Glaciimonas sp. PCH181: one gene and its partner. Each later gene encodes a partner of the first gene's protein in a complex. Links are inferred from orthologs where the notes say so. Each region holds a gene or a part of one and is shown on either strand. Other genes may lie near its edges. The genes, in order: smc and C7W93_RS13860.

What was found.
Region 2: the proteins of smc (region 1) and C7W93_RS13860 are in contact, whole or in part, in a crystal structure (PDB 3ZGX), measured with the Bacillus subtilis proteins. The link is inferred for Glaciimonas sp. PCH181 from one-to-one orthologs.

Annotation. Positions count from the first base shown.
Region 1 is NZ_PYFP01000001.1:1,301,030-1,318,119, reverse strand. Bases 5,035-9,144 are described here. They hold smc (chromosome segregation protein SMC), read left to right. Parts: upstream 5,035-5,422; coding sequence 5,423-8,944; downstream 8,945-9,144. In the rest of the region: dapE (succinyl-diaminopimelate desuccinylase), read right to left, coding at 1-1,119; C7W93_RS05925 (ArsC family reductase), read right to left, coding at 1,122-1,475; C7W93_RS05920 (PilT/PilU family type 4a pilus ATPase), read right to left, coding at 1,592-2,728; dapD (2,3,4,5-tetrahydropyridine-2,6-dicarboxylate N-succinyltransferase), read right to left, coding at 2,917-3,744; dapC (succinyldiaminopimelate transaminase), read right to left, coding at 3,814-5,016; C7W93_RS05900 (cell division protein ZipA C-terminal FtsZ-binding domain-containing protein), read left to right, coding at 9,576-10,757; NAD-dependent DNA ligase LigA, read left to right, coding at 10,870-12,951; UTP--glucose-1-phosphate uridylyltransferase GalU, read left to right, coding at 12,938-13,813; def (peptide deformylase), read left to right, coding at 13,983-14,519; cphA (cyanophycin synthetase), read right to left, coding at 14,610-17,090. UniProt on the Bacillus subtilis protein: Required for chromosome condensation and partitioning.
Region 2 is NZ_PYFP01000002.1:176,752-190,009, forward strand. The notes cover bases 1-2,761. They hold C7W93_RS13860 (ScpA family protein), read left to right. Parts: upstream 1-835; coding sequence 836-1,687; downstream 1,688-2,761. Other genes in these bases: metG (methionine--tRNA ligase), read left to right, coding at 1-443; C7W93_RS13855 (DUF3460 family protein), read left to right, coding at 582-791; panC (pantoate--beta-alanine ligase), read left to right, coding at 1,825-2,664. Also shown: C7W93_RS13870 (ABC transporter substrate-binding protein), read right to left, coding at 2,862-4,040; C7W93_RS13875 (mechanosensitive ion channel family protein), read left to right, coding at 4,179-6,428; C7W93_RS13880 (class I SAM-dependent methyltransferase), read right to left, coding at 6,458-7,114; C7W93_RS13885 (chloride channel protein), read right to left, coding at 7,107-8,450; C7W93_RS13890 (MFS transporter), read left to right, coding at 8,749-10,344; C7W93_RS25275 (hypothetical protein), read left to right, coding at 10,560-10,682; C7W93_RS13895 (CysB family HTH-type transcriptional regulator), read right to left, coding at 10,739-11,680; C7W93_RS13900 (sulfite exporter TauE/SafE family protein), read left to right, coding at 12,051-12,824; C7W93_RS13905 (nitrite/sulfite reductase), read left to right, coding at 12,882-13,258. UniProt on the Bacillus subtilis protein: Participates in chromosomal partition during cell division. May act via the formation of a condensin-like complex containing Smc and ScpB that pull DNA away from mid-cell into both cell halves.

The DNA of each region.
Region 1 (17,090 bases):
GCGACGGTAAATGTTTTTCAGCGGGTCAATGAAACGTACTTCAATGTGCTCGTCGATTTTGTGAATACTGCCATTCGGCGGTCCAAATTCGATGACTTGCGGGCATATTTGCGCGATAAAGCGTCCGTCCGACGTGCCGCCGGTGGTCGATAATTCAGTGTCGATGCCGGTTTCTGTTTTGATTGCTGCTGCCAGCGCGGTGCTCAACGTGCCGCGTGGTGTCAAAAATGGCCTGCCGCCTATCGTCCAGGCTAGTTTGTAATCCAGCGCATGTTTATCCAGAATCGCATGCACACGTTGCTGCAAGGATTCGACAGTGCTAGCCGTTGAAAAGCGGAAGTTGAAGTCGATCACCACTTCGCCCGGAATCACGTTTGACGCGCCAGTGCCGCCGTGAATGTTCGACATTTGCCAGGATGTCGGTAAGTAGTATTCATTTGCCTCGTCCCACTTTTCCGCTGCCAGTTCGGTCAGTGCCGGTACTGCCAGATGAATCGGATTTTTGGCGAGGTGCGGATAGGCGATATGTCCTTGCACGCCTTTCACAATCAACTTTCCCGACATGGTGCCGCGACGACCGTTTTTAATCATATCGCCGAGTTCGCCGCTCGAAGTCGGTTCACCGACGATGCAATAATCCAGTTGGACACCGCGTGCTTTTAACTTCTCGCAGACGACGACTGTGCCGTCGGTTGCAGGGCCTTCTTCATCGCTGGTAATCAAAAATGCGATAGATCCCGCGTGATCCGGATGGGCGAGCGTAAATTCTTCAACAGCCACCACCATCGCGGCAATCGAGGTTTTCATATCGGCAGCACCGCGACCGTAGAGCTTGCCATCGCGATAACTAGGCAAAAAAGGATCCGATTGCCAGTCTTCACGTGGGCCGGTTGGCACTACATCGGTATGGCCGGCAAACACCAGCAGCGGTTGTGCTGTGCCTTTGCGTGCCCACAAATTGGTGACATCACCGGACTGAATCGTTTCGCACACAAAGCCGAGCGGCGAGAGCAGTTCGATCAGGCGATCCTGGCAACCTTTATCCTGGGGCGTAACGGACGAGAGGGAAATCAGTTCTTCAGTGAGTGCGAGGGTTTTGCTGACGGCGTTGTTTGACATAATTATTGATTAAAAATCTGTTGATAAAGCGCGTCGGAAAATCCAACATAAGTGTTCTTGCCTGTAAATAGCACAGGCCGTTTGATGACGGAAGGCAGTTCCATCATCAATGGCATCGCGCTGACGCCGTCAGTAATGCTAGCGCGCCGCTGCTCAGTCAGATTACGCCAAATGGTGCCCTTGCGGTTCACCAGCACATCCCAGGCAATATCGGCAAGCCAGGTATTGATTAATTCAGGCGTGACACCGTCTTTTTTGAAATTATGGAATGTGTAAGCGATTTCCTGGTCTTCAAGCCACGTGCGGGCTTTTTTGACTGTGTCGCAGTTGGGAATGCCGTAAAGAGTAATTGCCATGCTAGATTGAATTCTTTGGTTATTGATTACAGGATGGTGTAAGCGAAAGCGCGTTGGCGTAGCTTAACGCAAGATTGTGCAGTGAAAAATGAGTGTTAAGTGTAAACGACAACGACTTACAAATTCAGCGTGAATTCAGTGTAGCTAACCGGCGCAATTTTTTCTGGCTCCGGTTCCGTGGCTTTTTGCGTCATCGGTGTGTGATTATTGATCAGCCAATACAGATTAGTCGGCGAATCTGCCTGAGAGAGCGCTTCGTCCTGAGTGATGACGCCATCCTCGATCAACTTCATCAGCGCCTGTTCAAACGTCTGCGAACCTGGTGCCATACTTTTTTCCATCGCATCTTTGATGTGACTGATTTTTCCTTCTTCCATCAACTCAGAGATATGACGGGTATTCAGCATAATTTCAACCGCTGGCGTACGTTTGTCGTCGGTTGTGTTGACCAATCGTTGCGAAACGATGGCGGTTAATGTGGATGCCAGATCTTCCAGCAGCGTCGAACGATTTTCTAAAGGGAAAAAGCTAATTACACGATTTAATGCGCGGTAACTATTGTTGGCGTGCAGGGTCGAGACGACCAAATGCCCTGACTGAGCATAGGCGAGTGCTGCAGACATTGTTTCTTTGTCGCGGATTTCGCCTATCAATATGCAGTCGGGCGCTTGTCGCAGCGCATTTTTCAGGGCGATGTCGAGATTTTCTGTGTCTGTGCCAAGTTCACGCTGATTGACGATGGAGAGTTCGTTCTTGAATAAGAATTCAATCGGGTCTTCCAGCGTCAGAATATGTCCTGCTTGCGTTTTGTTGCGATGGTTCAGCATCGAGGCAATCGTGGTCGATTTACCAGATCCGCAAGCGCCGACTATCAATAACAAACCGCGTTTGCGGGTAATTAGTTCGGTTAAGACCGACGGCAAGCCTAAATCTTCAAAAGGTGGAATATCGAAAGGGATGTAGCGAATGACGGCTGAAATACTATTGCGTTGTTTGAATGCTGATAACCGAAAACTACCGACGCCACTGATGGACAAGCCCATGTTTAGCTCTCTGTCGCGCTCTAGCGCTAACAAACGAGAGTCGGGGATAACTTCTTCCAGCAGCACCTGGATAGTTGTTTTATCCATTTTTTGCTGATTAATCGGGACTAAATCGCCCTTTATCTTCAGATGAATAGCAGAGTTAGTGGTCAGGAACATGTCCGATGCACCCTTTTCCTGCATGAGGCGAAACAAGCGATCCATTGCCATGACGGCTCCTAAAAAGGGTAGTTGACCTACACAACATACTGCTAAATCTTCTGCACCGTGCAGGTCACGCACCTGGGTGCAATATGCGATTCTTTTTATTTGCACCAATTAATGCCAGGCAATGCGCATTAGTGCAAAGGTAAAAGACGGCAAAGCCACCGCTCGTGTGGCCCCGCCGATGTTGTTTCTTAGGCGTCGCGCAGCAATTCGTTGATGCCGGTTTTAGCACGTGTTTTAGCATCGACACGCTTCACGATAACGGCACAGTACAAGCTATATTTGCCATCAGGAGATGGCAAGTTACCAGAAACTACGACCGAACCGGACGGAATACGGCCATAGGTGACTTCCCCGGTGGCGCGATCATAAATTTTGGTCGATTGGCCGATGTATACGCCCATCGAAATGACCGAGTTTTCTTCGACGATGACGCCTTCTACGATTTCTGAACGCGCGCCGATGAAGCAGTTGTCTTCAATGATCGTAGGGTTGGCTTGCATTGGCTCTAATACGCCGCCGATACCCACGCCGCCGGACAAATGGACGTTCTTGCCGATTTGCGCGCAGGAACCGACCGTCGCCCATGCATCAACCATTGTGCCTTCATCGACATACGCGCCGATGTTGACAAAAGAAGGCATCAGAACGACGTTTTTGCCGATGAAACTACCGTGACGTGCGACCGCTGGCGGGACTACGCGAAAGCCGCCTTTAGCGAAATCGTCGGCAGTGTAATTGGCGAATTTGGTAGGTACTTTGTCATAGAACTGCATGTTTGCGCCAGCAGGCATCGGCAAATTGTCTTCCAGGCGGAACGACAGCAGAACGGCTTTTTTGATCCATTGGTTGACTACCCAGTCGCCATCGATTTTTTGGGCAACGCGTAGCGTGCCATCATTTAATTCGGCGATGACTTTAGCGACAGCTTCGCGCAAGTCGGACGGCGCGGTTTTCGGGGAAAATTCGGTGCGTTGTTCCCAGGCTTGATCGATAAATTGTTCTAGAGATTGCGTCATGATTGGTCGCTTAAAAAGTTAAAAAACAGGTTATTGCACATTATTGCACCATTTATTCGGTGCCGATTCTCAGAGTCCGCGTACAAACTGCACTATTCGTTGCGCAGCTTCCAGACATTCATCCACTTCGGCGACCAGCGCCATTCGAATGCGTTGCTGCCCTGGATTAGTGCCGTGAGCGTCGCGTGCCAGATAGCTGCCCGGCAATACGGTGACATTATATTCGGCATACAGGCGCTTGGCGAAATCCACATCCGAGATGGTTGTGAGTTTATCGACTTTAGCCCAGAGGTAAAACCCTGCGTCGGGTAGCGCAACGTCAAGGACTTCTTGAAGCAGCGGTGTGACTTGCTGAAATTTAGTGATGTATTTGGCACGATTTTCGGCAACGTGGGTTTCATCGTTCCAGGCAGCAATAGATGCGGACTGAATAGACGGGCTCATCGCGGCACCGTGATAGGTGCGATACAGCAAAAATTTCTTCAAAATAGCGGCATCGCCGGCGACGAAGCCTGAGCGCATACCCGGTACGTTTGAGCGCTTGGATAAGCTTGAGAACGTAATCAGGCGCGGGTAGCCTTCGCGTCCCAGAGCATGGGCCGCTTCGAGACTGCCGAGTGGTGCTTCGGGTTTGAAGTAGATTTCAGAATAGCATTCATCGGCGGCGATCACAAAACCATAGCGATCCGATAAGGCGAATAACTCTTTCCAGTCGTTCAGTGTCAGCACTGCGCCGGTAGGATTGCCCGGTGAGCATAAATACAATAACTTGACCCGCGCCCAGACGTCTTCCGGCACGCTGCTGTAATCCGGCAAAAAATTGCGGGCCGGGTCTGAATTGACGAAATACGGCTGCGCGCCGGATAAATAGGCCGCGCCTTCGTAGATTTGATAAAACGGGTTTGGACACATCACCAGCGCATCGTGCTCAGATGGATCAACCACCGTTTGCGCCAGCGCGAACAACGCTTCACGCGAGCCGTTGACTGGCAGAATTTGGGTGGCGGGATTAAACGCCGGCAAGTTATAGCGGCGTTCCAGCCATCCTGCGATGGCCTTACGCAGCGTCTCGGTGCCGACAGTGCTTGGATAAGTTGCGAGGCCATCGAGATTGTCGGCTAAGGCCTGGCGGATAAACGTCGGCGTTGGATGTTTGGGTTCGCCTATGCCCAGACTGATCGGTTTATAAGCCGGATTCGGTGTGACATCGGAAAAAAGTGCCTTCAGCTTTTCGAAAGGATACGTTTGCAACCGGTCTAGTAGTGGATTCACGTGGGTATAAATAGAGTAATAGGTCGAGTAAAAAGTCGAGTACAGCGCTGCTAAGGACTGCATAAAAGCCGCGGAGGAAAAGAAGTCGCAGGCTAAAAAGCGCAGTTTGCATTATATACAGAAGTAATTGCAGAAGTGCTGCAGCAGAGTGTGAGGCGTGCTGGGGAGTTTATTACGCTTGTTAAGCCGATCTCTATCGGCAATTTGTGCTGTTGAATGTGGGCATCTTTGCGATACTGCTCACTTTGCAGAACGCCAATATTGCCAATTGGTAACTTTTTGGTGTCAACGGAAGTGACGCTGAATGTTATGATACCGGCCTCTCGCGAGGTTTTTTCTCGTTTTCCATTAATTTTGCGTACGGCGGGGCTGTTTTTCGCCGACCTTGATAAGAATAGTCGATAACGTGCGTTTAACTTCCATTAAATTGTCGGGATTCAAATCTTTCGTTGACCCAACCAATTTTCAGGTCCCAGGCCAGTTAGTTGGCGTGGTTGGGCCTAATGGTTGCGGCAAATCCAATATTATTGACGCTGTGCGCTGGGTGCTGGGCGAGTCTAAGGCATCTGAGTTGCGCGGCGAGTCGATGCAGGACGTTATTTTTAATGGCTCCTCGCATCGCAAGCCCGCTGGCCGGTCATCGGTTGAGCTGGTGTTCGATAACGCCATGGGAAAAGCCGGCGGTCAATGGGGTCAATACGCTGAAATTGCCGTTAAGCGCACGCTGACCCGCGATGGTACTTCTACCTATTACATCAACAATCAGTCGGTAAGACGACGCGATATCCAAGATATTTTCATGGGCACCGGCCTTGGTCCGCGCGCTTACGCGATTATCGGGCAAGGGATGATTTCGCGCATTATTGAAGCGCGCCCTGAAGAATTGCGGATTTTTCTGGAAGAGGCCGCAGGCGTATCCAAATACAAGGAACGTCGCCGCGAGACTGAAAACCGGTTGAACGACACCCGCGATAATCTGCTGCGCGTCGAGGATATCCTGCGCGAGTTAAATAGCAATCTGGAAAAGCTGCAAGCGCAAGCCGCTGTTGCGCATAAATTTCATGCGTTGCAGGGCGATCAGGAAGAGAAGCAGAAATTGTTATGGCTGTTACGCAAGAACGAAGCGAAGGCCGAGCAAGAAAAGTATTTCCGTGAAATCGAAAAAGCGCAGACCGATCTGGAAGAGCAGACCGCTAAATTGCGTCATGTCGAGACCGAACTTGAACATATGCGGCAGTCGCATTATGCTGCTGGCGACCGCATGCATCAGGCGCAGGGTCATCTATATCAGACCAACTCTGAAATCGGTAGTCTGGAAGCGCAAATCAAGTTTGTCATCGAGTCGCGCAATCGTCTGCAATCGCAACTGAATTCGTTGACCGCGCAACGCGATCAATGGCAACGGCAGGGTACGCAGCATCAGGACGATCTTTCGGAAGCAGAAATCCATCTGGAAGAGTTGGCGGCCCGTGTCGAGCAGTCGCAAGTTAGCGCCCAGCAACACAGCGATCATGTCCCGGCGTTAGAGCAATCATGGCGGGAAGCACAGCTTAAAAGTACCGAATCTCGCGCCAAAATCATGCAATTCCAGCAGCAGATCGAATTGGAATCCACGCATCAGCGCAATGCCTCGAATATCCTGAACGGCTTGACCGTGCGTCGCGAGCGTTTATCCCAAGAAAAAAACGGCTTGAATTTGCCGGATACCACGCATCTTACCAATCTGAAATACCAACTCGAAGAAAAGCAGGCCGGGTTGGAAGAGGTTGGAATGCAGCTGGAAGAGGCACAAGAGCAGCAACCGCGTCTGGAAGAAGAACGCCGCGCCGCGCAGCAGCAAGTAAATACTGAAACGGCAAACAACGCCCAGCTGGAAGCACGCTTGAGCGCGCTGAAACAGTTACAAGAAAGTGTGCAGAGTCAGGGCAAAGTACAACCGTGGCTGCAAAAGCATGAACTGGCCGAGTTGCCGCGCCTGTGGCAAAAGCTGCACATAGATCAGGGCTGGGAAACCGCGCTGGAATCGGTGTTGCGTGAGCGAACTTCAGCGCTGGAAATGTCGAATCTGGAGTGGGCCAAGGGTTTCTTCAATGATGCACCGCCGGGCAAGTTGGCATTATTTACGCCGAGCGGCATCGCTGTAGAGAGCAATGTAAGCGTTCCGGTGGGCTTCAAGCCTTTCCTCAATTTAATGCAGCTCAATGATCCGGGTTTGCGTGCGTTGATGCAGGATTGGTTGCACAACGTGTTTGTGGCCGAGGACACCGTGACTGCATTCGCCGAGCGTGCCAAGTTGCCGGTCGGTGCCTGTTTTGTGACACGGCAAGGGCATGTTATCAGCAAAACCAGCGTGCGCTTTTATGCTTCCGATTCGGAGCAGGACGGCATGCTGGCGCGTCAGCAAGAGATCGAAAATATCACCAAACAACTGCGCGCACAGCAAATGTTGGCCGATGAGGCGCGTTCGCGCTCCGTGCGTGCGGATGCCGGGTTGACGCATGCAACGCAGCGTTTGCAAGAGCTGCGTCAACGGCATACCGGCCTGACGCAAGCAGTCCATGGCTTGCAGATCGATGTGATGAAGTTATCCGAGCTGCAAGAGCGCTTTAACCAGCGTAGTTCGCAAATCGCTGCCGATCTGGCCGAAATTGCCGCGCAGGAAAGTGAGCAGCAACAGGTCAAGATGGAGTCGGAAGCAAAGTTCGAGCAGCTTGACGCAGAATTGGGCGAGCTACAAGAACGGCACGAAGATGGACAAACCGATTATCTGAATAAAGAACAGCAACTGAACGATGCCCGTCAACGTTTGCGCGAACTGGAGCGTAGCGCGCAAGAAACCGAATACGCGGAAAAGTCGCATCGCAACAAGATCGAAGAACTCAAACGCAGCATCGCCACCGCGCTGGAACAGGCCGCGCAATTGTTTGCCAACATGCAACAGGGCCATCTTGAGTTAGAGAGTCTGGACGATCAGGCCGCGCAAACCGGCTTGCAAGACTTGCTCGATAAACGTACCGATCAAGAACGTGCGCTGGCAGATGCCCGCCATGAGTTGGATCAGGTATCGCAGAATTTGCGTCAGCATGAAGATATGCGTACGCAGTCTGAACGCAGCTTGCAGCCACAGCGCGACCGCATTATGGAACTACAGTTAAAAGAGCAGGCTGCACGTCTGAATCAGGAGCAATACGCGCAGCAACTGGTCGAGTTTGGTGCCGATGAGGTGGCGTTAAGCGAGAAGTTGCACGAAGATATGCGACCGTCCTATTTGCAAGGCGAAGTGACGCGCTTGACCAATGCGATCGCGGCGTTGGGTGCGGTTAATCTGGCGGCGCTGGATGAGTTGGCGCAAGCTTCAGAGCGCAAAAATTTCCTCGATGCGCAAAATGCCGACTTGACCGAGGCGATCAATACGCTGCAAGACGCTATTCACAAAATCGATAAAGAAACCCGCGAGTTGTTGCAGGATACGTTTGATCGGGTAAACGGGCATTTCGCCGAATTGTTCCCGATTTTGTTCGGTGGCGGGCAGGCGAGGCTGATCATGACCGGCGACGAAATTCTGGATTCTGGCGTGCAAGTTATGGCGCAACCGCCAGGCAAGAAGAATGCAACGATCCATTTATTATCGGGTGGTGAAAAAGCGCTGACGGCGACCGCGTTGGTGTTCTCGATGTTCCAGTTAAATCCCGCACCGTTTTGCTTGCTGGACGAAGTTGATGCGCCGCTGGACGATGCTAATACCGAGCGGTTTTGCAACATGGTTAAGCGGATGTCGGAGAACACTCAGTTTCTGTTTATCTCGCATAACAAAATTGCGATGGAGATGGCAAATCAACTGATCGGTGTGACCATGCAGGAGCAGGGCGTGTCGCGGATCGTGGCGGTGGATATGGAGTCAGCCAGAAGTTTTGCGGCAGCTGCGTAATCCCAGCTTACGCAGCGCTTTGGCGGTGCGTGAGCGCGTAAGATGGCTTTCTATTAATTGGCTTTTTTGATAATTTTTTGGGAACGCCAATCTATTTCCTGTGTCCTAAGAAGGCGTTTTGACAATGGATGCATCGGTGAGCCGCTGTAATCCCGCGTTTTCAACTAAAAATTACTAAAATTTTTTCAATAACATTAGGCGTTATTCTTACAATTATTGATAATGACGCATTGGTAACAATGCAGTCTTTAAGACATATTGCATTAGATAAAAGATTCGGCTGGATGAGGGGTATTTCTGAGCGGCAGTATTTGCACCATAATTTGCGCGCTATACGCTATTAGATATTCTTTATTTATCTGCTTACTGGGTGCGTTTTTAGAACATTTTTTATACCGCTCATTGCATTATTTTTTGCACATTTTCTGCGGCTAACTCACAAACTACTTGCTTGCTACCTATGTTGTTATTAACAAGTTTACTAACATTTAACCGGAAGAATTCTCTACCGCGAATCGCGGTTCGGGCAGCGGGCAATGCGCACGAGTAGTCCCCATTTCAATTCTTATTTTTTGCGGATATCCAAACACCGAAGTGTTTGCGCTATGTTCGCTATCGAGGCCTTAGTAGTATGACCGATCTACAAACTAGTCTGTTCGCCATTGGCGGCGCAATTATTGTTGGCGTCGTCTCCTATAATAAGTGGCAAGAATACAAAGCCAAAAAGAGCGTTGAACGGGCTTTTTCGACATCGCACGATGACGTTTTGATGGCTCCGCCGTCAGAATCTTCTGAACGCGCAGACCGCGCTGAACGTCCTGAGCGGCATGAGCCTGTGTTGTTTGAGCCGGAAAGCGTCTCGGACTCAGTTGCCACTGAGGATATGCCGCTGGACAACGTTGATCTGACTGCCGAACAATTGGCAACCGAGCCGCAAGGCCAGACGGTCGTACCGTCGACCGCAGCGGAGACCGCTGCACAGGCAGCTGCGGCACCGGTGGTGAGTATCCCGCCACAAATCGAATTACCCGTAGATGGCTTGATAGATTGCGTGATTCCTTTAACGCTGGAAGCAGCGGTGCGCGGCGATAAAGTGCTGCCGGTTTTACAAAATTTACGTTACGTCGGTAACAAGCCGGTGAATTTTATTGGTGAAGATAGCCACGGTGAATGGGAGCCGATTGCCCATGGCGGTATTTATAAATCGCTGATGGCTGGCGTTCAGATGGCGAATCGCAGCAATCCTCTGAATGAGATTGAATATTCTGAGTTGGTGATTAGCCTGCGTCAGATTTGCGATGATCTGGGCGCGGAACCGGATATCCCGGATATGACTGAAGTTATGCAAGGTGCGCGTGCTCTGCACCAGTTTGTGATCGAACATGATGCACAACTAGGTGTGAATATTCAGTCGAAAGGCGCACCTTGGGCAATCAATACACTGATGTCGGCATTGGCGCGGCAGGGTTTCGATGCCCGTCCTGAAGGGCGTTTGATTATGTCAGATGGCGATGGCGGCGTGCTGTTTTCTCTGTCGACTAACGCTGGCGCGACTAGCGAAACCACTGGGCGTTTGACGCTATTGCTGGATGTTCCGCGTGTTTCGCAAGCGCGTGATGGCTACGGTGCGATGGTTGCCTGCGCGCGCGCGCTGGCGTCACGACTGGGTGGTGTAGTGGTCGATGACAGTAATCAGCCGCTGGCGGATGCACAACTGGCAGAGATAGCAGGTCAGGTTGATGCGTTCTATCTGGATATGGATGGCGCCGAAATTTCTGCCGGCTCAACGCGTGCTTTGCGATTGTTCAGTTGAGTTGAGTTGACTGTTTCATAAAAGTAGTTCAAGTCAATTAACACACGTTAAGTCCGTTATTAAGTCTGCTAATAAGCGCGTCTCTGCGCTTCTTCACTAAATTACACAAGTTATGCAACCAAGTTTATTCGATGGTGGCGGCAGCGGGAATGCTCCCGATGCCGCCGATTGGCGTGTGCGCGCAGCGTGGCTGATTGCGGAATTAAATCGCCACAATTATGCGTATTACGCGCTCGATAATCCGTCCATTCCGGATGCGGACTATGATCGCCTGTTTGGCGAACTCCAGACGCTGGAGCAATTGCATCCAGAATTAAATACGCCGGATTCGCCTACCCAGCGCGTTGGTACTGCGCCGCTGCCCCAATTTGACCAGATCACGCACTCAATCCCGATGTTGTCGCTAGGTAATGGCTTTGGCGATGCCGACATTGTTGAATTTGACCGGCGCGTCAGAGATGGGCTTGATACCCATACGGAAACCGAGATCGACTACGCGGTTGAACTGAAGTTTGACGGACTGGCGATCAATTTGCGTTATGAGGATGGCGTCCTGGTGCAGGCTGCCACCCGTGGCGATGGCAGTACCGGGGAAAACGTTACTAGCAACATTCGGACGATACGGGCGATTCCGCTACGCTTGCATAGCGATAACCCCCCTAAAGTCTTGGATGTTCGCGGCGAAGTATTGATGTTCAAAGCCGATTTTGCGCGCCTCAATGAACGTCAACGCAGTGCTGAACTGAAAGAGTTCGCCAATCCCCGCAACGCTGCCGCCGGTAGTTTACGCCAGCTTGATTCACGGATTACCGCACAACGCACGTTGCGGTTTTTTGCTTATGGCATCGGCATCCTTGATGGCGCAGAAATGCCGCCGTCGCATTCTGCATTGCTTGACTGGTACAAGACGCTTGGCCTGCCTGTCTGCAAAGAGCGGGCGGTAGTCAAAGGCGCGCAAGGTATGTTGGGGTTTTTCGGAGAAGTTGGCACAAAGCGCGGCAAGTTGCCGTATGAAATCGATGGCGTAGTCTATAAAGTCAATCGTTTGCAGCAGCAACAAATGCTGGGATTTGTATCGCGTGCGCCGCGCTTTGCGTTGGCACATAAATTCCCCGCCGAAGAGGCGACGACGCAGGTGCTTGATATTGAGGTGCAAGTTGGCCGCACTGGGGCGATAACCCCGGTCGCAAGGCTGGCACCGGTATTTGTTGGCGGCGCGACGGTAACTAACGCGACGTTGCACAATGAGGATGAAGTTCGGCGCAAGGATATTCAGATCGGCGATACCGTCATAGTGCGCCGTGCCGGTGATGTTATTCCTGAGGTGGTGTCGTACGTAGCCGAACGTCGTTCCGCGACAGCGCAACCGTTCGTGATGCCGACTCTGTGCCCTATTTGCGGCTCGGAGATTGTCCGGCTGGAAGACGAAGCGATAGCGCGTTGCTCCGGCGGTTGGGTTAAATGCCCGGCGCAACGGAAGGGCGGTTTGCAACATTTTGCCTCGCGTCGCGCCATGGATGTCGAGGGTCTGGGCGATCAATTAATTGACCAGTTGGTTGATCGCGGGATCATTACTACTGCGGCCGATTTATATAAACTTGGTATTGTGAAACTGGCTGCGCTTGACCGAATGGCGGATAAATCGGCACAAAACGTTGTTGCCGCGCTGGAAAAGTCTAAATCGACAACGTTAGGCCGGTTCATTTATGCGTTGGGTATTCGCCATGTTGGAGAGGCTACCGCCAAGGAGTTGGCAAGTCATTTCGGCGATATCGATGCGGTAATACAAGCTTCTGAAGAGCAATTATTAGAGGTCGCCGACATTGGTCCCGTAGTGGCGAAGTCGATTTTGGCGTTCTTCAGTGATCAGTTAAATGTCGAACTGGTTGAACAGTTGCGCGCCGCCGGCGTATATTGGGCTGCGAACTTGCCAGCGGAAACCAAGTCCAAGTTCTTGTCAGGTAAAACATTTGTCCTGACAGGAACTCTGCCTACGCTCAGCCGAGATGAAGCTGCAGCACTAATTGAGGCTGCCGGTGGTAAGGTAGCTGGTTCAGTATCGAAGAAAACAAGTTACGTTGTCGCTGGTGCCGAGGCAGGTAGTAAATTGACCAAAGCGGAAGAATTAAATGTCAGTATTCTTGATGAAGACGGACTCCGAACTCTTTTAGAAAGCGATCATGACAAAAATTAGAAAAGCAGTATTTCCAGTAGCTGGCTTGGGTAGCCGATTTTTGCCAGCAACGAAAGCCCAACCAAAAGAAATGCTTCCGATTGTCGATAAACCGTTGATTCAATACGCGGTCGAAGAAGCGGTTGCCGCCGGTATTACCGATATGGTGTTTATCACCGGCCGGAATAAACGGGCAATTGAAGATCATTTTGATACTGTTTTTGAACTTGAAAGTGAGCTTGAAGCGGCCGGTAAGATCAGGTTGCTGGATCTGGTTCGGAATGTTATCCCCAGTTACGTTAATTGTATTTTTATTCGTCAATCCGCCCCATTAGGCCTTGGTCATGCAGTGCTGTGCGCGCGTCCCGTCGTTGGTAATGAGCCGTTTGCTGTCTTGCTGGCAGATGATTTTATGGATGTCGAAGAGGGCCAAAAAGCAGTATTGGCGCAAATGACGGATGTATTTGAGCAAGAAGGCAGTAGCGTTTTGGCGGTGCAGGATGTGCCCCGTGCTGAGACCAAACAATACGGTATCGTCAGCATTGATGCTTACAAGGCCAATTTGGAGCGCGTAAATAGCATCGTTGAAAAGCCGCTCCCAGAAAATGCTCCTTCTACGTTGGCAGTCGTTGGTCGTTACGTATTGACTAACGGTATATTTGATTGCCTAGAAGGAATAGGCAAGGGCGCAGGCGGCGAAATTCAACTCACCGATGGCATCGCTGCGCTGATGGAAAAAGAAAAGGTTCTGGCGTATCGCTATGAGGGTCAGCGCTACGATTGCGGTTCCAAACTCGGCTATTTGAAAGCAACCTTGGCGATGGGCCTAAAGCATCCGGAAACCGGCCCTGAATTTACCAAATATCTGCAACAATTCCAATAATACTTTTTTAAACCGTAGCAACGGCGTTATAACTTCTGGCTGTCTTGGCGATCTTTTACGTAACTTCGAAGTAATTTTTACGTTTGCACTGCCTTCATCGGCAGGGTTGCCAAGTGCGGTGCCGAACCGTTTTGCGTAAGTTCTAATACTAAATGTGACGATTGATTCTATGAGTGTGCGTGAAATTCTAAAAATGGGTGATCCACGTCTGTTGTTGAAGGCAGAGCCAGTCACCGATTTCGATACCCCGGAACTGGCAGCATTGATCGCTGACATGTTTGATACGATGCATGCCGCAAATGGTGCGGGTTTGGCGGCACCGCAGATCGGCGTTAATTTGCGGGTGGTAATTTTTGGTTTTAAAAATAACCTGCGTTATCCTGATGCAGAACCGGTACCTGAAACTGTCTTGATCAATCCTGTTTTGACGCCACTTTCGGATATCACGGAAGACGGCTGGGAAGGCTGTTTGTCAGTGCCCGGGATGCGAGGCGTGGTGCCGCGCTGGGAGAAATTACATTACGAAGGCGTCGATCAGCATGGCGTAGCGATTAGCCGCGCAGTTGATGAGTTCCATGCGCGCGTGGTGCAGCACGAATGCGATCATTTGGATGGGATTTTATATCCAATGCGGATCAAGGATTTTTCACGATTTGGATTTACTTCGGTATTGTTTCCGGAGTTGGATCCTAACGACGACGATTAATAAATCGTCAGGCCAAATAAAAAGCGGGATAGCCATACAAGGCTGTCCCGCTTTTTTATCTTCTGGCTTATAAGCAGCAAAGTGGCGTATTTAGCCTTCGGCAATTCGTTTAGCAATATGTTCCAACGCTTCCTCAACCTGATCGACTAAAATCAGGCATAAATCGCCTTCTTTTAAGGTCGATAAAGCAGTATCGATTGCAACGAATTCGCCATCAATTTCTTGACTGGCTTTGGTGCGGCGCGCATTTTTTAAACCGTCCCGCAGCAGCGCCAAGACCTCGCCATCTGCACGACCGCGCTGGCATTGATCCTGATACAGAATAACTTCATCGAAGGCATCACCCAGCAGTTGGGTTTGCTGGCGGATGTCTTCATCGCGGCGATCCCCTGCGCCACTAATGACGACTGAGCGTCGTTTGGCGGGCATGTTTTCAACCGCTTGTACCAGCGCAACGATGGCATCAGGATTGTGGCCGTAGTCAGCGATCAATGTGGCACCACGATAATCGAATACGTTAAATCGGCCGGGCACAGTGGCGGGATCATTTATGAATGAGTGCAGGCCATTGCGGATAATTTTCCAATCCAGTTCCAACGCCCAGGCAGCTGCGGTAGCGGCCATTACGTTTTCAACCTGGAAGCAGATCGTGCCGTTCCGTGTCAATGGGATTTCTGCTAACGGTAAACGTACTTCTTGCGCTCCTTGCGCTGCGACGATATCCCCGCCGTCCAGATAGACAACGCGATGACCTTGCGCGCGATGCGTGGTCATGACTGGATTACTGTTGTCGTAGGCGAAGAACGTGACTGAGCCCGGGCAGACTTGCGCCATGCTGGTGACCATAGGATCACCAGCGTTGAGAACGGCAACACCGTTGGGAGCGACGTTTTCGACGATCACGCGTTTGACTACTGCCAGGTCTTCGACTGTGCTGATAAAGCTCAGGCCAAGGTGATCGCCCATGCCGATATTGGTAATGACGGCGACGTTACAACGATCAAAGCCGAGTCCTTCACGCAATACGCCACCGCGTGCGGTTTCAAATACCGCCGCATCAACATCGGGATGCATCAGAACGTTACGGGCGCTGCGTGGGCCGCTGCAATCGCCGGTGTCGATACGCTGCTTTTCGATATACACACCGTCGGAATTGGTCATGCCGACGCGCAGACCTTTACAGCTAAGAAGATGCGCAATCAAGCGCACGGTGGTGGTTTTTCCGTTGGTTCCGGCGACAGCAACCAATGGGATACGACCATCGTCGTTGCCGCTAAACATAGTTTCGATGATCGCTTTACCGACTGCGCGACCTTTGCCATAAGACGGGCTGATATGCATGCGCAGGCCCGGCGCGGCGTTGACTTCAACGATGCCGCCTTCTTGCTCTTCCAGTGGTTTGTGGACGCTGTTACAGACCACGTCGACACCGCAAATATCCAGACCGACCATTTGAGCAGCGGCGATGGCGCGCGCTGCCATTTGCGGATGCACGTCATCGGTGACATCCGTCGCAGTGCCGCCAGTGCTTAGATTCGCGTTATTTCGCAGGACCACGCGGACGCCTTTTGGCGGGATCGTATCGGCCTGATAACCTTGCTTTGCAAGTGTTGCAATCGCGATGGCGTCGAAGCGAATTTTAGTCAGCGGGGTTGCATGACCATCGCCACGCAAGGGGTCGCTGTTGACGTTATCGACTAAAGCGCGGATGGTATTACGACCATCGCCAATGACCAGTGGCGGGTCGCGTCTGGCTGCTGCCACCAGTTCTTTGCCGACGACCAGCAGACGAAAATCGTGGCCGGGCAGATAGCGCTCAACGATGACGTCTGCACAGATTTCCGCAGCAACATCAAAGGCGCCCATGACTTGCTCACGCGTGCCGATGTTGACTGCAACACCTTTGCCTTGATTGCCGTCGCGCGGTTTGACCACTACTGCACTACCGATTTCCTGCGCGACTGCCCAGGCATCGGGAGCCGTCGTTACGACGCGGCCTGTGGGGACCGGAACGCCGGCTGCCAGTAACAACATCTTGGTGAGGTCTTTGTCTTGCGCAATTGCTTCGGCAATGGCGCTGGTGTGACTAGTTTCTGCGGCTTGAATACGGCGCTGCTGGCTACCCCAGCCGAATTGCACCATGCTGCCCTCGGTCAGACGGCGAAACGGTACGCCACGGGCGACCGCGGCTTCTACGATGGAGCCGGTACTTGGCCCCAATCGAACGTCTTCATCCAGCTCTCGCAAGCGCGATAACGCATCGGCCAGATCGAATGGCTGATCATTAGCTGCCGCATTGCATAATGCTTGCGCCAGCTCGAAGGCTAGTTTGCCGACGGCTTCTTCGCTGTATTCGACAATGACTTGATAGACACCGTTTTCCAGCGCCTGGACAGTACGACTAAAGGTGACTGGGCAGCCAGCTTGCGATTGCAGCGCGAGTGCGGCGCTTTCTAGTGCGTGGGCCATCGAAATATTATCGTCCACACTGGTCGACTCGAGGAAGCCGATATGCGGGAAGCAAGCCCGCAAGCGCGCCTCGAAATCGTGCATGCCGGCAATCGAACGCTC
Region 2 (13,258 bases), on another replicon or contig:
TGCTGGACGCTTTATTCGATGCCCCTGAGTTGAAAACTGACGCGCCCTTGCTGGAAACAACGGATGCAGAGGTAGCCGACTCGGCCATCGAAGAACTGGCACCACAAATCAGCATCGACGATTTTGCTAAAGTCGATTTGCGGATCGCCACTATCGTCAATTGCGAACACGTTGAAGGCTCGGATAAATTACTACGTTTGACGCTGGATGTAGGTGAAGGTCGCTTGCGGAATGTCTTTTCCGGGATCAAATCAGTCTATAAACCAGAAGAATTAGTCGGAAAAATGACCGTCATGGTTGCCAATCTGGCACCGCGCAAGATGAAATTCGGTATTTCAGAAGGCATGGTATTGGCGGCGTCGGCTGCGGATGAGAAAGCCAATCCGGGCATTTACATCCTTAATCCATGGCCGGGCGCTACGCCGGGCATGCGCATTCGATAACCATCACATAGCATCACATCACCGTTCGCCGGGCCTAGCCCGGCGAATTCCGCACCGCAGCAACAAACGGCTCGGTGCTATGAGAAATGACATAAAATAGCGCCACCATCAGCGGCGTTATCAAATAGGATCACCACCATGAAGTTTTCTAAGCAATTTGTCGGCTATCAATCCGAGATTACCCAGTTCATCAACGAACTGAAAGAAAAGAATCCTGCACTAGAGCAATCGCAGCTGGATGGCCGGGCACTTTTGTGGGACAAATCCCCGATTGATCTCGATAGCCAACTCCGCACCAAGAATTCACGGGTTGACCAACAGCCTTACGTCTATCAAAACGAGCACTAAAATCCATCGGTTTCCCTGCACCATAGGTTAGTTGCCAGCAGACTATGACGCAAAATCTCTCCGACGCTGCCCAAATTGCCGTTGCAGGACAGGCCGATTCGACACCGAACGTCGTCGACGGTGTCGCTTTTGCACGTCTGTATGGCGAACCGCTGTTCCGCATGCCGACGGATTTGTATATTCCGCCGGATGCGCTGGAAATTTTTCTCGAAGCATTTGAGGGCCCGCTCGACCTCTTGCTATACCTAATTCGCAAGCAAAACTTCAATATTCTGGATATCCCGATGGCGCAGGTCACACTGCAATATCTGGAATACGTCGACCAAATCCGCATTACCAATCTAGAGTTAGCTGCCGAATATTTGCTGATGGCAGCCATGCTGATTGAGATCAAATCGCGGATGTTGTTACCTTCTAGAAAGACCGATAGCGAAGAGGCCGAAGATCCGCGTGCAGAATTGGTGCGCCGTTTGCTGGAATACGAGCAAATGAAATTGGCGGCCAGAGAAATCAACGAAATCCCGCAATTGGGCCGCGATTTTGTCCGCACCCAAATTTATATCGAACAAAGTATCGTCACGCGCTGGCCCGAAGTAGACGTGATCGATCTGCAATCGGCTTGGGCTGACGTGATCAAACGCGCCAAACTGACGCAACATCACATCATCAGCCGCGAAGAATTATCCGTGCGCGAACACATGACCGGGATTTTGCGACGTTTGCAATCGGCCAGATTTGTCGAGTTCGCAGAGTTATTTGACCCTGCCCGCGGCGTGCCGGTATTGGTCGTCAATTTCATCGCTTTACTGGAACTGGCCAAAGAAACGCTGATCGAAATCACGCAGGCTGAGCCTTTTGCGCCTATTTATGTGCGCCTGGCTTATTCGCCATCTTGATAATTCCCTTAAACATCATCGCAATCCCGGCATGTAGGCAAACTTGCTTAGCCGATGCTGATTTTGCCAGCGCGTAGCGAACGATTGCGCCGCTGCCCTCGCACTCCTGATATCGAATACTTACCACTGATCTCTCCATGAAAATCATTTCCTCCATCGAAGAACTACGCGATCAAATGCGCGGTCAATTGCGCACCGCGTTCGTGCCGACCATGGGCAACTTGCATGAAGGCCATCTATCGCTGATGCGACTAGCCAAACGTCATGGCGACCCGGTAGTGGCATCGATTTTTGTGAATCGCTTGCAATTCGGTCCGAATGAAGATTTCGACAAATATCCGCGTACTTTTGCCGCAGACGTTGAGAAATTAGAAAAAGAAGGCGTTTACGTCCTCTTTGCACCGACCGAAAAAGACCTCTACCCAGAGCCGCAAGAATTCCGCATCCGCCCACCGGATGATCTTGGTAATACCCTTGAAGGTGAGTTTCGGCCAGGATTTTTTACCGGCGTCACTACGGTAGTCATGAAGTTGTTTTCCTGCGTTCAGCCACGCGTCGCCGTCTTCGGTAAGAAAGATTATCAACAATTGATGATCATTCGGAATATGGCGAAACAGTTTGCGCTGCCGACCGATATCATCGCCGCAGAGACTTTTAGGGCCGACGATGGTTTAGCCCTCTCTTCGCGCAATATGTATTTATCGCCAGAAGAACGTGCGGAAGCGCCGAGGTTGTACCGGACCTTGACGCAGGTTGCTGAAGAAGTCCGCAACGGCCAGAGAAATATCGCCGCGCTTGAACAAGAGGCGATGGCGCAACTCCGTACAAACGGCTGGCAGCCAGATTACATCTCGATTCGCAAGCGCAGCAATCTGCAAATGGTGACGGAAGCTGAATTGGTGCAAGGCGAGGAATTAGTCGTTCTCGCCGCCGCCAAACTCGGCATCACACGTTTAATCGATAATTTGGAAATTTAAGTTTTTTTGCCAAGTTTCTTGGCTCAGTTTCTTTGTTATCGCATTGAATCCAATAACGAAAACAGCCACATTTTTAAAAAATGTGGCTGTTTTAGCCATCCTAGCGGCCCGCAGCAAATCCCCGACTGACTCCCCGGTATTCACCCAATTCCCACGCTTTAACAACGCAAGAGCTGCGCAATCGGACTCATCCGATCTTAGCCGCCATACGCATAAGTAAATTTATTCCCAATAATCCGCCCCATTACCCGGGAACGCTGATCCAGACCAACGTGATCGTTAGGGTTCATATTGATGACGCCTTGCGGAACGGTCAAATTGTGCGTCTGCTCCAGCGCATCGCGTAACGCTGCCCGAAATTGCTTGGTCCCCGGCTTGGCGACGGTCAATGCTTTCGGCACGGCGTTGGCAATCAACATATACGCACCCCACGCATCGGCAGCAAACTGCGTCATCGTATCGGGGCCATACGCTGCTTCATAGCGCCGTGTGAATTCCATCGCGGTCTTCTTGATCGGATTGCTATCCGGCAATTGTCGGGCAACCACCGCTGGGCCGGTTGGGAAAAAAGTACCCTCAACATCCTTGCCACCGACCTTCAGAAAATCACGTGTAGCAATCCCATGGGTCTGATAAATCCGGCCTTTATAACCACGTTCAACCAACGTTCTCTGGGGCAATACTGCGGGCGTGGCAGAAGCGGCGATCAGCACGGCATCAGGTTGCGCCGACATGATTTTTAAAGTTTGCCCGATGACGCTGGTGTCGTTGCGGTTATAGCGCTCGCTGGCAACCACCTTTATCTTGCGCAGCTCGGCCAACCGTGAAAACTCACGCCACCAGCTATCGCCATACGCGTCGGCAAAACCGATAAAGGCGACCGTCTTCACTTGATTGTCCGCCATATGTTGCGTCAATATCGTCGCCATATGCGAGTCGTTTTGTGGCATTTTGAAAGCCCATGCACGCTTCGCATCCGGTGGCGCAATGATCGATGCCGACGCCGCCAATGCCACCATCGGCGTTTCGCCCTCGGCAATCACATCCAGTAACGCCAATGCATTAGGCGTAGTGTTGGGGCCGACAATAATGTCGACTTTATCTTCGCTGATCAGTTTGTGGGCATTGCGCACGGCATTGGTCGGGTCGGAGCCATCATCCAGAATGATGTACTCGACCTGTTGCCCTGCGATCTGTTTCGGCCACAGCAGAATGGCGTTTTTGGTGGGTGCGCCTATCGCGGCAGCAGCGCCGGTCATCGCAATATCTACCCCAATTTTTATCTGCGCCTGCGCTGATCCCGCGAGGAGTACGAGAGGAAGAAAAATAATGTTGTTATAGCGATTAAAAAAGAGACGGGTAGAAGGATTTTTCATGTGCTTCATCAGTGAAAGGAACAAAAATGATCAGGAGAAGCACAGTTTGCCACATTGCCAAACGAATACCGATATCGGCAGTCTGCATCTGTGGCAGCTGCGGTAACATCACTACTTTAAGACTTTTGCGATGCCACCATGAGTTCACTCCGCTTTGGCGCGCTGGCCCGATCCTTTGTGCCAACCAAACTGCGATCTATTGTGCAGCGGTTGCTCATCGCTTGCTTCTTATTCAGCCTATTTGGCGCCCTTCCGGCATGGTCTGCTACCGATAGCGCTAGCGCCTCCGCCAGTTCCGCAAATGCATCGAATCCCCCATCAACGCTGAGCAGCGCCTTAGCCAAAACATTACAGGCAAATCCTGCCGCTAACGCATTAGTCGTCGCCTTGCAACAGGCGGAACAACAAAGTAAAACGCCGCAGCCAGCACAAAAGGGACTAATCGGCTTAATTGCCGATAGCCTCGACGCGGTGCAGTCGCATTACGATCAGGTCGTCGCCCCGCAAAAATATTGGTTGCAGCAATTCGCTCGGGCCGAGCAGGAATTTTCCACCCTCTTGTCACGACATACCGATGAACCACCATCGTCGATGTTGATACATTTCATCGAGATGTTGGCCTTGTTCGCGCTGGTTGCGTTGACTTTGAAGTACGTGGGCAAGCGGGTGCGCCAACATTTTGGTGTGGAGGAAGAGCTCTCCACCGATCCAAATCTAAAAGAATTATCGATCTACATCTTGCGTCATATCGTGCCATCGGTACTAGCGCTGCTGGTGGAAATCGCCGTCGTACTGAGCTTACAACCGTCGTTGGGCCGCGCCCTTGCTACTGTGCTGCTTTACACCATGATTGGTGCAAAGGTATTCCGAGCCGTGTGTGCCATCATTTTTTCGCTCTCTTACAGCGGACATCGTAGCGTGGCGATCCATATTTTGCGGCGGCGTGCCTGGAAATTGTTGTATCTGATTGGTTTTGCTGGCTGGCTCGGCGATGCGATCAATAATCCCAAGCTATATCCCATCATCGGCGGCGCTTTGTCAGCGCTGGTCGCCACCTCTGCCAACCTGATCGCCGCCATCTTGTGCGTCGTCTTCGCGTTGCGCTTCAGACGCCCGATCGCGCACTTGATCCGCAATCGTTCGCTGGAAGTACGCACCGCCCATCGGGCCCGTATGGAAACGCTGGAGATTATCGCGTCGCTATGGCAATACCCGATCTTGCTGCTGGCTGGCGGCGTCAGCCTTGCAACGTTAGTCGGCCCCGCCAGCAGCACGGCAGCGCTTGATCATGCATTGAGCAGTGCTGCGCTATTAGTCGGCATGTTTTTTGTCGGTACGGTATTACAGCGCATCGGTCGCGGCAAGAAACGCACGTCTTTACGCCGTCAATCCCCCTACATCTTGCGCCTGAAAGCAGCTATTTTCAGCCTGCTGCAAATCGTGATGTGGATAGGATTTTTTGAGTTGTTGACGCGGATATGGGGGCACTCATTACTGGATTTCGCCAACGCGACCCTGATCGGCCGCTTGATTTTAGCCGCCGTGGGCAAGATTGGATTGACACTGGCGCTAGCGTGGTTAGCCTGGATATTGCTGGATACTGCGATTCAGGAAGCCATCAGCCCTACCCGCAGCGGCCGTTACGGGCGCAGTCCCAGCACCCGTATGCGCACTATCTTGCCGTTATTGCGCAATGCCTCGCTGCTAGTCATCCTGACCGTCACCGTTATCACCACGCTAGCCAATATAGGGATTAACGTCACGCCGCTTCTGGCATCCGCTGGCGTAGTCGGGCTAGCTATCGGCTTTGGCTCGCAATCGCTGGTGAAAGACGTGATCACAGGGATCTTTATCCTGATCGAAGACTCGATGTCCGTCGGCGACTGGGTTGATGTCGGTAACGGTCACGCGGGCACGGTAGAACATCTGTCGATCCGCACGGTCCGTCTGCGCGACGGCAACGGCTCGGTCCACAGTGTCCCCTTCTCGCAAATCATCGCGGTCAGAAATGACTCGCGGGAATATGCTTACGCGGCACTGAAATTGCACGTCACACTGGAATCGAGCATCGACGATGCTTTGCGGATAATGCGCGAAACCGGCGCAGAAATGATGAAAGACGCACGTTTGCGTCGTTTATTGCTGCAACCTATCGAGATTTACGGCTTAAATGGCTTCGATCTGCACGGCGCGATCCTGACCGCCGCCTTTCGCACCAGACCCCAAATGCAGTCAGAGGTAGTGCGCGCTTTCAATTTACGTATCAAGGGGAAATTTGACGCTGCTACGACGGTGTCATTTGCTAATGAATGGGCAAACTTCCCGGCACCCACACCGTCCCTTGCAGCGACTGACAATCAAGAGTTGAACCATCAGCCTGGGGCGTGATGCCCGTCAAGGGCTGCCGACTGAAAGCATTATTTCAAGCGGCAGTTCAACAACCAATAATGCTCCATCCGCAAAATCCGCAAATCCCGCGTATCCGACGCCAGACGCTTGCGCAAATTACTATCGCTAGGGAAATTTTTCAAAATTTCATAACGATCACCGTCAGGAACGCCCGGCAAACGCCGATGCTGAAACGTATTTCCCTTCAAATCGGTGCGCGCGATAGTGGTGCTGCTGCCCTCAACATAACTATTGTCCAGCATTACCATTAATGTATTCGAGCCCAACTTTTCACGCATGTGCGTCAAAAATCTGTTTTGATCTTCGCGCGCAATGTGCGACCACAAGAAACCAAAAAAGACCGCAGTGTAAGGACGGTCAAGCTGAAGATTAAAAGCATCGGCCAAAGCAAAATGCACTTTCTCCGGCGGGAAACCCTTCGCCTGTGCCAATTTCATCACTTCCGGATTGATATCAGTGGCCGTCACGGATTTTGCCGAAGCAGCCAACTGCTCTGTCCAGAATCCTGTACCGCAGCCAAGCTCCAGCACATCATGGCCATCCAGCAGTTCTTGCACGCGCACTTGTAGCGTCAACAACTCATCTTGACGTTCTGGGCGGGTGTAAATCTCTTCATACGAAGCGGCGCGTTTGGCGTAATACTCCGCCATATCATTTTTAACCATTTTCTGACTTTCTTAAATCCGGTAAAACAATCTGTGATGCACAAGCCAGTCGATAGCGCTCTGACAGTGCGTCATATAAGGGTGGTGCAAAAAAACGTGATACCCGACTGGCAATCAAAGCAGTTGCCATCAGCGAAATCACCAATGCATGGCCGTTAATCATTTCCATCACAATTACAAAAGCCGTGATCGGCGACTGCGTTACTGCAGCCAGATAACCGACCATCGCCAACGCAATCAACATCTGCAACGAGGTGTTATCGAATAACAGATGCAGCAAGTTACCAAAGCCAGCACCAATCGATAGCGATGGTGCAAAAATACCGCCGGGAATGCCGGGCAGATAAGAGCCAACCATCGACGCCATCTTTAAAAAGGGATACAGCACAGGTAAATGATCGCCCGCTAGTAAACTCTTAGCCTCAAAATAGCCGCTGCCAAAAGTAGTTCCAGCGGCTACGACACCAATCAGCGCGACTACTAAACCACATAAACCGCCGAACACCACCGGCCGATCGCGTCGCAGAACTTGTACTTTAGTGGGTATCCAGCGCGCTGTATTGAGCAGCAACCAGCAAAAAATGCCGCCAGCAACGCCCGTCACCAAACCTGTTACGACCACCGCCACTGCCAGCATATTAGTCAGACCGCCAGCAATCTGGATGGTGCCGAAATAGGTATAGTTGCCATTTAGGCCAAGGGCGACAACACCGGCAAAAATAATCACGGTGATAACGACGCCGCTGGCGCGATGCTCAAAACTGCGGGTTAACTCTTCAATCGCAAAGACGATCCCGGCCAATGGCGTATTGAAGGCGGCTGACAATCCTGCGGCTGCCCCAGCCAAAATCAAACGCCGTTCGAGCGCGGCGCTGGCACGCGGATATAGCCGCCGCAAATTAAACATCAACGCCGCACCGACCTGCACTGTCGGTCCTTCGCGCCCTATCGTGAAACCGCCAAGGATCGCCATAAAAGAAATCCCGATCTTCCCCGCCAGAATTTTCAGCGACAACAGCGACAAACCGCGCTGCGTGGTGTCTTCTTCCAGTGTGGCGATGACTTGCGGAATTCCGCTACCCTCTGAACCGGGGAAAAAGCGCCGCGTCAGCCAGACACACAAGACCCCAGCCAACGGCGTAATAATAATCGGCAACCAGAAATGGGCCTGCTGCATACTACGAAAAATCTCGGAACCAGCATCAATCAGGCGCGCATACAACACTGCGACCAAACCGACCAATACCGCACCCAACCATAAAATGCCAAATTTACGCCATACGCGCCGTAAATGACGCAGCGTCTGACCAGATATATTTGTTGGGAGCAGGTTCATTTAATGGGGTCAAAGGCGGCATTATAAATTATTGTAGGGTGCGCATGACTTTATGACCGCGAATCTGCAAAGATTAACGGGGCAAGGCTTGCCATTTATTTGTATTTGTATTGGTACTTAACTACCAGATAAAGGCAGGACTTCTGCAAAAAGGGAAGATTCCGCGTATGATTCTCAGTCTACAAATAATTTCCGCTGTGTCCATTGAGTAACAAAAGAATTTGCTGCAACTGCCCGCAAATCACCTTCTCGGGCGTCTGTTAGCAACTCAGCTCAATGGCCTCATCACTACATCACAATGGCTCTTCATTCTGCCGCCGCACACTCGAGCGAGCAAGTACTCCCTTTTCGTGAATCTTTAATGGCAATGCTGGGCGTGGCGTTCGTCATCATGCTGGTAGCGCTAGACTCCACCATCGTCGGCACCGCTTTACCCACTATTGTGGCCGAACTCAAAGGCTTCGATTTATACGCCTGGGTTGCCACTTCCTATCTCCTCACCTCGGTTATTACCGTCCCAATCTTCGGCCGACTTGGCGACTATTACGGTCGTAAGCCATTTGTCATTGTCTCAATTATCTTATTCACTGCCGCCTCAATCCTGTGCGGTATGGCTGACAGCATGCTATGGCTAGTCATTGGGCGTGGCGCGCAGGGAATCGGGGGCGGCATGCTGGTCGGTACTGCTTTTGCCTGCATCCCCGATCTATTCCCCGGTGCCCGGGTCCGCTTGCGCTGGCAAGTCATGATGAGCACCGCGTTCGGTATCGCGACTGCCGTCGGTCCATCGCTCGGTGGATTTTTAACCCAATACTGGGGCTGGCGCTGGGTATTTTTTGTAAATCTGCCAGTCGGTCTATTGTCCCTATTTTTTGTGTGGAAGTATTTGCCGCATCTGCGTCATACCGATCCTGACGCCAAGATCCGCCTCGACTGGCCGGGCGCGCTACTAATTACGTCCTCGCTTGGTTGCTTGCAATTGTTCGTCGAAATGCTCCCCAAGCATGGCTTGACGGTTGGGATGCTGGCACTGCTGCTCGCCAGTATTGCTTCGTTCGTTGCGCTATGGAAATGGGAACATCACGCGCCGCAGCCGATCCTGCCGTTCGATCTATTATTCCATCCGAAATTGTCGGCGCTATTCCTGCTATCGGTGCTTAGCGGCTTTTCGATGTTTTCATTGATGTTTTTTGCGCCGTTGCTGTATCAGGGCGGTTTTGGCTTGTCACCGCAAGAAGCCGGTTTGTTAATTACCCCGTTGGTGGCCTGCATTATGATCGGCAGCATTTCTAACGGTCGGATTATCACCCGTATCAAAAACCCGATGATCATGTTGTATATCGGCTTTATTCTGCTGGCATTGTCGTGCCTGGGCGTCGTGATATCAAATCGCTGGACCTCGCATGGCGTGATCGCCGTGTTCATGCTGCTGGGTGGACTAGGATTAGGCTTCATCTTGCCAAATCTGACCGTATTTATTCAACAAGAAGCTGGCCGTGAAAATCTGGGGATCGCCACCGCGTTGTTGCAATCTCTGCGCATGATCGGCAGCATGCTGGGAACCGCCATCACCGGTACGCTTATCAATCACCTATACGCTGGCAGCGTACGACAAGCGCTAGAAGGCGATAAGGCAGAACAATGGCTCTCCAGCTTTAGCGACCCGCAAATTCTGATCAGTCATGAAACACAAATGACTGTTCTAAAACAATTGGCGGATGCAGGTCACAACGGTCAGCTATTAATAGAGGCAGCGCGCGATGGGCTAATCGGATCGATACATGCAGGCGTAGGCGTGGCGGTGGTCGTGACTGTCATCGCTATCGGACTCGTTAGCCGGGTGCCGAAAGTAACGTTACATCTGCAACCTGAACCGGCCGTAGTCGGTGAATAACGACTAACTAACTGATTAAGCGACCGGACGAGATTTCCAACGTTTCCCCGGTCGCTTTATTCGTCACACCTCCCGCACTAATTACATTTCCAGCCCGGCAAAGCACTTAAGCGCATGTCTAACATGCGCTTACAATTAACACACGCTCGTTGCACATGAGCGACGAAGCCGATGGCATCCTGATTACCTGGAAATTCAACTAGGAAGGATAAAACATGAAAAAGCTACTTAAATTGGCAGTGTTAGGCGCGCTTCTCAGCACCATGTTAGCGGGTTGTATCGTCGTCCCGGCACGTGGTGGTTATTACGAGCGCCCTTATCACGAGAACCGCTATTAATCCTGCTGCATCACCCTCCCCAACAGCGCGTCCCCAAGACGCGATGTTGGCATTTTTTACAACTCATACATATCTTTTTCACCATTCATGACTTGTTCAATCAGCTTCCGATTCATCGTCGGCGCTAACAACTCAATAAATGTGTACACATAACTGCGCAAATAAGCCCCTTGCTTGACTGCCGCCCGCGAGACATTGGTGCCAAACAAATGACCAACCTTAATCGCCCGCAGCCCGGTATCGCGCTCAGCATCAAATGCCATTCCAGCAATAATCCCAACACCCATCCCTAGTTCAACGTAAGTTTTGATGACATCGGCATCAATCGCCTCCAGCAATACATCCGGCTTCAGATTGCGTAATGAAAACGCATGATCGATCTTGCTGCGTCCGGCAAAAGCACTATCGTAAGTAATCAGCGGATACGCCGCGATTTCTTCCAGAGTAATTGCTTTGGATTGCAATAAAGGATGTTCTGGTGGCACCACAACCATATGTTCCCATTGATAACATGGCAACGTAATTAAGCCTTCCGCATTTGCAATCGCCTCAGTCGCCAACGCCAGATCAGCCTGATCGTTGCGGACCATGTCAGCCACCTGACGCGGATTTCCTTGCAACAAAGACAATCTAACCTTCGGAAACTTCAACGTAAACGCCTGCACCACTTTAGGCAACGAGTACCGCGCCTGCGTGTGCGTAGTAGCGATAGTGAAACTGCCGCTATCGTGCGCAGCATATTCCTGCCCGATCCGCTTCAGCCCCTCGATCTCCAACATGATGGCCTCAACCGACTTCAACACCTGTCGCCCCGGCTCCGTCAGGCCGCGTATCCGCTTACCGTGACGCGTAAAAATATCCACCCCAAGCTCTTCCTCAAGCTCAATAATGGCCTTCGACACCCCAGGTTGCGACGTATACAACGCCTTAGCCGCCTCGGTCAGATTAAAATTTTGCCGCACCGCCTCGCGCACAAAACGGAACTGATGGAGATTCATGCGTGCCCTTCACTTTTTTGTCCAACGTGTTTTAAATAAACTACAGTACACAACGATTACATCTACTTATCAAAATTACACAGACCACCCGAAACAACGCAGCAGTACACACATCCCCGATACTGCAAGCCAGTACAGCAAGCAAGAGCAACGAAGCCTCACACTTCAAAAACGTCCGTAAAAGCGCGCCCCGAGGCGTGCCAACTGAGGCAGTCGCCATATAACAAGGCCGGCTAACGCAGCTGGGGGCGTTTTTATGGACGTTTTTTGTGTTTGTATATATCAAATGTGAATATAAGCAAATAAATACTATGTAGTTGGGAATAAACAAGAAGTTTATTACGATTCAGACTGTTCTGTATGGGCCTATATGACTTTATCTTATGTAGTGAGCGGCTTTGCCGTGGGATTGCTAGTCGGATTGACCGGTGTTGGTGGCGGTTCCCTGATGACGCCCTTGCTGACGTTGCTGTTCGGCATCCATCCTAGCGTTGCGGTGGGCACTGATCTGGCGTTTGCGTCTGCAACCAAGGTTGCGGGGACGTTTGCCCACCGCTATAGCGGGAATATCCGCTGGGATATTGTCCGTAAATTATGTCTGGGTGCCTTACCGGCCGCGATTATTACTGCGCTCGCCCTCAAACATTTCGGCACAGTCAGCCCTGAAATGGGCCAGATTATTCGTTATTCGATTGCGGGTTCGGTATTTCTGACCGTGATTGCTTTGCTATTTAAAGGTAAACTACAGCACTGGCTAAATGCGCATCCAGAAAAACAACTCAGCGGGACCAAATTAGCGACTGCGACGATTGTTGCTGGCGTGGTTCTCGGCACGTTGGTGACGATTTCATCGATTGGTGCGGGTGCTGTTGGCGCTACGTTGCTGGTGCTGCTGTATCCTCGCCTGACTCCGGCGGAAGTTGCGGGTACAGACATCGCTTACGCGGTGCCATTGACAGCGATTGCGGCTGCCGGGCATTGGTGGTTGGGATCGATAGACTGGGCATTATTGAGCGCCCTGCTACTCGGTTCGGTTCCAGGGATTACACTAGGCTCTTTGGCTGCACGAAAAGTACCTGAGAAAATTTTACGAGCCTTGTTAGCAGTGACGCTTACTAGCGTGGCTATCAAATTGGTTTTTTAAAATATTTACTTATATTAGAGACGTGGTTGCAAAACCACACCAGATTAGGAATAAAAGATGTATCGCTACGACCAATACGATCACCAAATTGTCAAAGAACGCATCGCCCAATATCGCGGTCAGGTAGAACGTCGCCTGTCTGACGAATTGGCTGAAGATGAATTCCGCATTTTGCGCCTGCAAAATGGCCTGTACATGCAACGTCATGCGTACATGCTGCGCGTAGCGGTTCCTTACGGCCTGCTGGCATCGGCACAAGTGCGTATGTTTGCGACGATCGCGCGTAAATACGATCGAGGTTACGGTCATTTTACGACCCGTCAAAACATTCAGTACAACTGGATCAAGCTAGAAGAATCGCCGGATATTCTGGCGGAACTGGCCACGGTCGAGATGCACGCGATCCAGACTTCCGGTAATTGTATTCGTAACAT